DNA from 3 places in the Sphaerochaeta pleomorpha str. Grapes genome. Region 1 is predicted to be linked to each of the others. Evidence: riboswitches for the same ligand, from Rfam matches in the RefSeq annotation. Region 1 holds a riboswitch; each other region holds the start of a gene.

Region 1 (3,280 bases):
TATGGTGTCGGTATCATTATCTTGACTTTCCTTTTGAAGCTGGTACTGTACCCGATTTCAAAAAAAGGTATGGACTCTACTGCAAAGATGTCCGCCCTCGGTCCGAAAATGGAAGAAATCAAGGCAAAGTACCCGGATAATCCTGCTAAGCAGAATGAAGAGACTGCAGCCCTTTACAAGAAGGAAAAAATCAACCCAATGGGCGGTTGTCTTCCCATGTTGGTCCAGTTCCCTATCCTGATTGCTTTCTATGGGTTGCTCAACAAACACTTTGAGTTGCGCGGTGCCATGTTTATCCCCGGTTGGATTCCAGATTTGTCCATGCCTGATACGGTATTCATGTTCCCCTTTACCATTCCTTTCATTGGAAACGAATTGCACCTTCTTCCGATAATCTACACGGTCAGTATGATTTACTCCATGAAGATTACCCAGAATGCAAGTACGGCAGGATCCCAGCAGGGTATGATGAAATTCATGACCTATGGTATGCCTCTCATGTTCTTCTTTGTCCTTTATAGTGCACCTTCTGGGTTGATCCTGTATTGGTCGGTAATGAACGCCCTTTCCATTTTTCAACAGATGTATACCAACCATAAACGGAAGAATGAAATCGAAAAGGCACCAGAGCCAAGCAAAGTAAAACAATTTCCCACGAACAAAGGTTCCAAGGGAAAACGGAGGTAGCCCCGTTCCAAAAGAAATTTTTAACACTGGGAGGGGTTGTCCCTCCCAATACGGAGATAATATATGATGAAAGAATTCGAAGGACGTACCGAGCAGGACGCAATTGCGAAAGCAATTGAAGAATTGCATATCGAACGTGAAGATTTCGATGTAGAAATCGTCGAGCCCGTCAGAAAGGGACTTTTCAAAAAAAGCAATGTAAAGATCAGGATTCACTTTGATGAAGGCAATGGCCTTGAAAACCAGATGTACAACCGTCCGGTTGCAGATATCGCCCAAGGGGATGCCCCAATCAATAGTGAACTGGAACAGAAGGTTATCGATTTTGTTTCTACCATGATCCAGAAGATGGGCTATGAAGCGTCGGTTACGGTTGGTTTCCGCAAAGAACGAAAGCTTGGACTGAATATCGATAGTGAGAATTCCAGTATCATTATCGGACGCAAGGGAAAGAACCTTGATGCAATCCAGTTACTGGCAAATGTATTTGCAGGGCAGATCGATCCAGACCAGAAGATTGTTGTCGATAGTGAAAACTATAGGATGAGACATGAGGAACAGTTGATCAGAATGGCCTTTAAAACGGCTGAACAGGTCAAAAAAAGCGGAAGAAGTCGTTTGCTTGAACCCATGAACCCGTATGAAAGGAGACTTGTACATACAGCTCTCAATGATTTCGGCGGAGTGGATACAAAGAGCGAAGGCGATGGCCTTTACAAACAGATTCGTATTTCCAGTAAAAGGGATAACGGAATTCCCATGATGCAATAAGCTTCAAAATCTTCCGAACGATACAGGCAAGCGATGCGAGAGCATCGCTTGTTTTGCGATTAAGCGCTGTCCTTAAAAAACTCAATTGACAAAGGATACCAGACAAGCTACTGTTAATAGCGTATATTTGATTACAAAACACTATATGTTGTGTGTATAGGAAAAGGGAAGTTGGGTATGAATGCCCACGCGGTCCCGCCGCTGTAAAGGTGAGAATTTGGCAAGAACCACTGGAGAAATCTGGGAAGGAAGCCAAATTTGAGGAACCTGAGCCAGAAGACCTCCCTATGCAGACACGCCGTCACGATGCATGACAACGGCGTGGATACCTGTATCCACGTCTGTCCTGTGTCACGGCAGGAGGAACCCATGCTTACCCATGTTGTTAAGCGAGACGGGCAGGTTGTTTTCTGCGATGGACAGAAAATTTCCCTTGCAATTGGAAAGGCTGCAAAAGCGTCCGGTGAAACAGTTGATGCGGATTTTCTTGCACAAAAGGTTCTGCATAAGGCAAACCTACTGGGCAAAGACCATGTTGATGTCGAAACCATCCAGGACTTGGTAGAAGAACAGCTTATCGAAAGCGATGCAGCCAGCACCGCAAAGGCTTATATTCTCTATCGTGAACAACGAAGAAAAATCAGGGAAGGCCAGGTACTTGTAGATGCCACTACAAACCTGTTCCGTTCCTATCTTGATGACGAGAACTGGTTGATCAAGGAAAATGCCAACACCAGGAAATCGGTCAACGGGATGAACAATTACATCAGGGAAACCTTTACCAAACAATATTGGCTTCATGAGGTGTATCCCCAGTCAATCAGGGAAGCCCATGTGCAAGGCGCCTTCCATATCCATGACCTTGGTTTTTTTGGGCCCTATTGTTGTGGCTGGGATCTCAGACAGCTTCTCTCGATGGGTTTCGGGGGAATCAGTGGCAAGGTTTCTTCAAAACCAGCAAAACACCTTCGTTCGTTTTTAGGCCAAATAGTCAACTCTACCTTCACGACCCAGGGGGAAAGTGCAGGGGCCCAGGCTTGGTCTTCCATCGATACCTACTGCGCTCCTTTTATCCGCTATGACGGACTTTCAAAAAAGGAGGTAAAGCAGGCCCTCCAGGAATTTGTATTCAATCTCAATGTCCCTACCAGGGTTGGTTTCCAGTGTCCGTTTTCCAACCTTACCTTCGACCTTAAAGTTCCTTCCACCTTGAAGGACCAGAGTGTAATCATCGGTGGAATCGCCCAAGCGGAAACCTATGGCGATTTCCAGCCAGAAATGGATATGTTCAATCTTGCGTTCTGTGAGGTGATGATGGATGGCGATGCAAGTGGAAGGGTTTTTACCTTCCCCATCCCTACAATCAACATAACCAAGGATTTTTCCTGGGACGGATGTGTTGCAGATGCCATTATGGAAATGACCTGCAAGTATGGGATCCCGTATTTTTCAAATTATATCAATAGCGACCTTTCCCCCGAAGATGCCCTTTCCATGTGTTGTCGGCTTCGCCTCGACACCTCTGAGCTCCGCAAGAGAGGGGGAGGTTTATTCGGTTCCAATCCCCTCACAGGGTCTGTGGGTGTAGTGACCTTGAATCTCCCACGTCTTGCCTATGAAGCAAAGAATGAACTTGCATTCAGGGAAAAACTGGTGCAGCTTGCCGATTTAGCCCGAGAAAGCCTCGAGTTGAAAAGAAAGGTGATCGAGCTGGAGACTGCAAGGGGAATGTATCCTTTTAGCCAGCGGTACCTGTCGGACATCAAAGACAGGGAAGGTTGCTGGTGGGCAAACCATTTCAGCACCATTGGGTTGGTCGGTA
Region 2 (3,280 bases), 1.8 Mb from region 1:
AGATTAACGGATGCACTTTCTTGCCTTTCTGAGCAAGGATAAATAAGACGACAAACAGTATTGCCTCTTTGTATTGCAGGTGGGTACCGTGGAATAACGTTACAAGAAATACTTTTGAACCTCCGTACACAATGAGGCCGATTACCGCCGCGCGTAATCCGTAGAAAGCATCTTTGACATACTTGTTCTGGTCGAATTTGCTTAGAAACCTTGCAATGACGATGATTATGATGATACTGGGGGTTATTTCACCCAGTGTTGCGATAATGCCGCCCAAAGGACCTGCAGTCAAGTATCCGGCGTAGGTTGCCATGTTGATACCGATAGGTCCTGGCGTTGATTCAGAGATTGCTATCATATCGGCAATGTCTTTGGCAGTCAGCCAAAGAGGATGGGTCTCTGCAAGGTCATAGAGAAAGGGCAAGGTTGCAAGGCCGCCTCCGATGGCAAACAGGCCGATCTTAAAAAATGCAAAATAGAGACTCAAAAAAATCATTTTGCCTTACCTCTTTTCAGTTTTTGCACCAAAAGACCATAGGTTATACCCAGAAAAATGAACCATATAGGGGAAAAACCTAAAAAAACAGTTCCTATGATTGTTAGGGCACAGAGTATGATGGTAGGAATGTCGATAATGCTTTTCTTGTAGAGTTTCAAAATTGCTTGCGCTATCAAGACGCAGACTGCTACCCTGATCCCCGTAAAAGCCTGCTCCATGATTAGGTTCCCTTCAAGCTGCTTTAATAAGGCAGAAAGAAAGGTAATGATTACCAGCGAGGGGGTTACTTCCCCCAAAGTGGCGACGATTCCCCCCAGGATACCTCGCTTTCTATAGCCTAGCATGGTCGCAGTATTGACCGCGATGATCCCCGGGGTACATTGCCCTACTGCATAGCAATCGAGCAAATCATCTTCGGTTGCCCAATGGTGTTTCTCAACTACTTCTTTTTGGAGCATAGGAAGCATGGCCAACCCTCCGCCAAAGGTAAGCCCCCCGATTTTCACGAAAGAAATATACAGGGACCAGAGACTAGGTTTTTCAGAATCCATGGAACTACCCCCGGAGAATTGCATCCATTTCATTGCGCACAAGAGAATCACACCGTTCATTCAATTCAATGCCAGCATGTCCTTTTACCCAATTGTAGGTGACAGGAAGCTGTTGGTTCAACGTATCCAATGCAACCCAGTATTCTTTGTTCTTTACTGGTTCCTTGGAAGCGGTACGCCATCCGTTTGTTCTCCACTTGGCAATCCAGGAGGTAATCCCATTTCGCACATACTGGCTGTCGGTATTGATGATTACTTTTTTAGGGTTATAGGAAAGACAGGCCTTCAAAGCCTCGATGACCGCTGTCAGTTCCATTCGATTATTGGTGGTAGCCTTTGATCCGCCACTGGCCTCTTTTTCAAAAACGCCATCGGCTCGAAGTACATAAGCCCAGCCACCAGGACCGGGATTGCCGCTACAACCACCATCAGTATAGATTTCTATCTGTGCATATTCCATAAAGGCGATAGTATCCTACGGTTTTATTCTGGTCAACCTGATTAGCTTGACACCATGATGGTACAATCGTAGGATAAGGTGTCTGACGCCAAGGGAAAGGGGTAAAAGCCCCTGCGGTCCCGCCACTGTAAAGGCTGGGAATCTACACCAAAGACACTGCATGATGCGGGAAGTCGTAGATTCTGAGTATGCCTAAGCCAGGAGACCTGACGCAGATTTTTACGAAAAGCCTACGGAGTATAGGCTTGGGTATGGTTCATGCCCGTTATTCCAAAGGGGCCTTATGAAAAAATGCAAACTATTGATTATCTGCATAGCCTTGTTGAGTAGCAACCTGGCGCTGTTCTCACAACCTCAGGCAGAGGTGAAAAATGTAGGACAGACGTACATTGACAGCCTTGGCAACGAGATAGCTCTTTTACCAACACCAATGAGGATTGTAAGCCTGGCCCCGAATGTCACAGAGACAGTAGCAGCTTTGGGAGCACTTGACCGGCTTGTAGGCAGGACTGATTATTGCAATTTTCCTGCTGAGGTTGCTTCTTTGCCAAGTATCGGGACACTGTACAACCCTTCGGTTGAAAAACTCATAGCATTGAGACCTGATTTGGTACTTGCAAGTTCCTTCGTAAGCGACCAGCTGATCACAGCTCTGCAGAAAGCTTCCATTAAGGTAGTGTGCATCAATAAGCAGGAATCCTTTGAGGGAACGTATGCTTTGATCGAAGACATTGCCTTGATTATAGGAAAGGAAGCAGAGGGACAACGCCTAGTCGATTCCATGAAACGAAACGTTGCAAAAGTATTGGAAGCTAGCAAGGACCTCAGTAAACCCCGGGTATATTATATGGTCGATTTCGGTTCTTTCGACGGGACTGCCACCGGCGATACCTTTATCAGCCAGATGATTACCATGGCTGGGGCAATAAACATTGCCCAGGATGCTACAAAATGGACCTATAGCAAGGAATTACTGGTAAAGCAGAATCCCGATTTGATCATTGTCAGCCCAAGGTGGGGAGAAACGGCAGAGGAAACCCTCTCCCTCTTTTCAACGACAAAACCCTACAGCGATTTGTCTGCAACCAAAAAAGGTGCATTTATTCTAGTCGACTCTGACATGCTGAGCAGGCAGGGACCCCGGAGCGCCGATGCACTGATAGCCCTGACAAAGGCTATCCACCCTGAGGTATCCCTTTGAAACGTCATCTTTCCACCATCTTTACGTTTTGTATCATTCTGTTAGGTTTTACATCTCTCACGTTGGGACCAGCGAAAATTTCCTTTGCTGATACCTTGGCAACGTTTCTGGGAAATGAGACAGACCCTTCCTTTCCTTATATCATTTTCAATCTTCGCCTTCCCAGAGTCCTGGCTGCAATTTTCTGCGGGACCATTCTGGGAAGTTCCGGTGCGGTTTTCCAATCTGCACTGAGAAACCCTATGGCTGACCCCTTTGTTTTAGGTGTTTCGAGCGGAGCTTCCTTTGGGGTCGCCCTAGCCATAACACTTGGGTATGCCTCGGTGTTGGGACTCCCCTTCTCTGCCTTGCTAGGAGCCTTGCTCACCACCCTTTTCATTTTCCTGATCGGTTCCCATACAAAGGTCAGCCAGACCACCTTGATCCTTACCGGGGTCGCTGCAAACTATATCTTATCTGCAGGTATGACACTGTTGATGTTTCTCAACCATGAACAGTATGACCGGATCCTATTCTGGACCCTGGGAAGTTTTTCATCCAGCACCTGGTCGCAGGTAGGTTTTACCTTT
Region 3 (3,280 bases), 620 kb from region 1:
TGATTTGTTGTTTATAGTTAATTTAGTATTATACGTTTAGCTATAGCTGTTAATAGAAGACCTTTTTCTCTTTAATGATACAACCGTGCTCAGGGAAAGTGCACTGTTCTAAAATCTTGCACAGGAGCCTACACTCCTAAAGGAATACTACCATGAAAAAACCCTTCATAGTTCTTATCCTGATTGCTTTAGTAACTACGGTAAGCTTGTTTGCTGGTTCTGAGACAACTGCAGATGCGAGCCTTACCCTATCTGCCGAAATCTTGGGTATCAACATGATGAAACTGACTGCGTCTCCATTCACCCCCGAAACTCCTAGTATCGACCTATTCAATGGAGCTGCCGACAACGAAAATCTGGAAGAAATCAGCAGCGCAGAAGAAGTCGCGGACATCGCTTGGTTGAGCATCCTTACCAACAGGAGAACGGGTTTTTCAATCTATGTTTCAGCTACCCCTTTGGTAAATGCTGACAAAAACTATGAAATCGATTACAAGATTTCAATGAATGAAACCTTCACGTACGCATCAAAACCGACAAGTCTCCCCTTCGTAGAAATAAAGCCAGGAATAACAGGCCTTTCCGCTTTCAGTTATCCGATCTCAATCGATATCAATGATGATCAATATGCAGCTGCCTTGGAAGGAACCTACACCGGAACTGTTACCTTCACCTACAAAGCAAATTAACCAGGGTAACCATTTTTACCCAGAAAGCTTCTCTTGAAAAGAGGAGCTTTTCTTCTTCTTTCCTTATCAGAAGTTCATGAAAAGTAAGAACTCCGTGCAGAAATCAGGATTAATCGAAAAACCAGCAGTATTTTCAAGTTATTTACAAGAATATTAATCCATTATGCTATTTTTTTCTGAAGTTATGTAACATGTTTGTCATAACAATTTTTTTTCACTTCTTTTCACTATATAACTTTATACTTTCCTACATATTTTTTTTCTGTTTTATTCACTATTAATATATCTTTCTATTGACATATGTTTCCAACGGTTACATTCTATATACGTATTCAAAGATAATTCGCTTGAAGCGATTACATACGGAGAAAAAAATGAAAAGGCTTTTTGCAATCATAGTATCGATAGCTATTCTCTGTTCACTCTCACTATTTGCCGCTGATGGAACAGCAACTACTTCTAGCGCTAAGTTAACCATTTCTGCAACAATACAAGAAGAAAGCAATATCAAGATAACCGACGCAACCCATTCAAGCATAGACAGGAAGGATTTCGATTCTGTCACGCCTTTTACCAAATATGTAATTCTGGGATCGGGGAAAACCGGAGTAATCGCATATGTCCATGTCAAAACCAACAAACATTCAAACTTCACCATCACAATGACCGCCACCCCATTAACCTCAGAAAACAACTCGGCAAAAATTGATTATACAGTCTACTTGGATGAAGGTACTAACGATGTCACCTTCACTACAAATGCATCATCCAACACGAACAATGTCCTTACCGATGGGTATGGAAATGGCCATGGAAACGACAATGGAAACGGTAATGGATGGGGCCATCTGAAAGTTTTTTCCTATCCCCTAGCAATTGACTTAGAAGATACATCCTATGAGGCAGCACTTGAGGATACCTATTCGGGAACGGTCACCTTCAACTACGCATCTATTTAAAAAAATAGTTCCTACACTGTCTTATAAACGGCTACCCTCTTTTTGGTAGCCGTTTCTTATCTGTTGACCAAGGAAGGAACTTGCACTAGCATGGGGTTGCTGGTTCTGGAAAAACGGAACGGGGTGTGATTCCCCGACGGTCCCGCCACTGTAATCGATGATGAAAACAGAGTTTACCATTGTCCCAAGGATGAGAAGGTCTGCTAGTAAGAAGAATCGTAAGTCAGGAGACGTTTCCAGATTGAAATTCTTCGTGGAAAAAGAGACAGCATCCCAGGACTATTCCTGTTTTCGCACTATACCTCCACGAAGAAAGCATATATTTTTTCTGGAGGCCCTTCATGAAGAAGCGCGGAATCTTCTCCCTGGTCTTGCTGCTTGCAGTTTTTACAACGCTTGCCGCACAAGATTACACTGACATCGGAACTGCCTACGAACTCGTCATCTCTGACGAAGCCCTCGCAGAAGCAGAAACAAACAGCTCCTCAAGCGTCACTACTATCACTAGCGAGGAGATCAAAGCATACAATGCTGAGACTACCGCAGAACTGGTAAACAAGGCGATAGGAACAACCTTTTCCTCCTATGGGGCTTTAGGTGCCGCACAGAACGTCCAGATTCGGGGAGCTAGCTCAGACAAAACAGCAGTATATCTCGATGGGGTCCCCCTTACTTCGGCGCACCAGGGAACCTATGACCTTTCCTCCATTCCCCTCAATATGATCGATCACATCGAAATCATCAAAAGCGGTGCAGGAAACCTTGCAAGGACCAATGCCATCGGCGGCATGGTAAACCTAATTACCAAAAAGGGGACTGTAACGGAGAAGCCGTATACCCTCTCGTTTGAGAACGGGTCATTCCTTCCTCTTTCGTATGGTTCATCTGATGTGAGGAATTGGGCCTCACTGACAGACAGCCAGAAACTCGACCTCTCTTACTCCAACAACCTCAACGGCCTTGGTGTTTCTGCAAACCTCGGTGGTATCGTGGCACAGAATGCCTATACCTATGATACCTCTACTGACAGGGCCCTCAGGGAAAATGCAGGGGTAAAGAATATGCATGGGAGTGTGAACCTCGATGGGAATGTAGGTGAGAATATTGCATTCAAGTCGAACAATATGGCTTTTTACCAGAACCTTGGAGTACCGGGATCAACATCCTGGCCTTCTGCGGATACCTATCAAAATGATTTCCAGGCAACCACAAACAATGACTTTACGTTCTCTAATTTGGGATTTGACCCAGTCGAGAGTGTAAAAGCTGTTGTCAGCTATACCTTTGCAAGAACGTTTTTCCATGATGCGATCAATGGGGACAGTACCCATAACAAGCATAAAGCCTACACCCAGGTGGAACAGAACTGGGACCTTGGAGAAAACTACTCCCTTACCTCAGGGATTGACGGCACCTTGGACTATGTTGACAGCACCAAGATCGGGAAGGAAGGACGGTTCATTCCATCGATCTATGCCAATGGAAGCATCTACCTGCCCACTGGCCTTGTCTCATTGCATCCAAGTGTCAACATTGCCTATATCAGCGACACGAACCAAGTGTCACCCAATGCTTCCCTTGGTGTAATCTATGCAATCCTTGATACAACGTCTCTCAAGGCAACGGTAAGCT

The links. Region 1 has a riboswitch for cobalamin ahead of SPIGRAPES_RS09505 (ribonucleoside triphosphate reductase). Riboswitches for the same ligand answer to the same signal wherever they lie in the genome.
Region 2: it holds a riboswitch for cobalamin, as region 1 does, so the genes downstream of both, SPIGRAPES_RS01505 (ABC transporter substrate-binding protein) here and SPIGRAPES_RS09505 (ribonucleoside triphosphate reductase) in region 1, are expected to answer to the same signal.
Region 3: it holds a riboswitch for cobalamin, as region 1 does, so the genes downstream of both, SPIGRAPES_RS06850 (TonB-dependent receptor plug domain-containing protein) here and SPIGRAPES_RS09505 (ribonucleoside triphosphate reductase) in region 1, are expected to answer to the same signal.

What each region holds. Positions count from the first base shown of each region.
Region 1 is NC_016633.1:2,108,692-2,111,971, reverse strand. Features, by position in the region: gene yidC (membrane protein insertase YidC) at 1-687, shown strand, start outside; gene jag (RNA-binding cell elongation regulator Jag/EloR) at 751-1,458, shown strand; cobalamin riboswitch at 1,579-1,761, shown strand; gene SPIGRAPES_RS09505 (ribonucleoside triphosphate reductase) at 1,828-3,280, shown strand, end outside.
Region 2 is NC_016633.1:323,562-326,841, reverse strand. Features, by position in the region: gene SPIGRAPES_RS01520 (chromate transporter) at 1-496, opposite strand, end outside; gene SPIGRAPES_RS01515 (chromate transporter) at 493-1,083, opposite strand; gene rnhA (ribonuclease HI) at 1,055-1,510, opposite strand; cobalamin riboswitch at 1,565-1,738, shown strand; gene SPIGRAPES_RS01505 (ABC transporter substrate-binding protein) at 1,794-2,711, shown strand; gene SPIGRAPES_RS01500 (FecCD family ABC transporter permease) at 2,708-3,280, shown strand, end outside.
Region 3 is NC_016633.1:1,488,531-1,491,810, forward strand. Features, by position in the region: gene SPIGRAPES_RS06840 (hypothetical protein) at 153-689, shown strand; gene SPIGRAPES_RS06845 (hypothetical protein) at 1,064-1,648, shown strand; cobalamin riboswitch at 1,718-1,897, shown strand; gene SPIGRAPES_RS06850 (TonB-dependent receptor plug domain-containing protein) at 1,990-3,280, shown strand, end outside.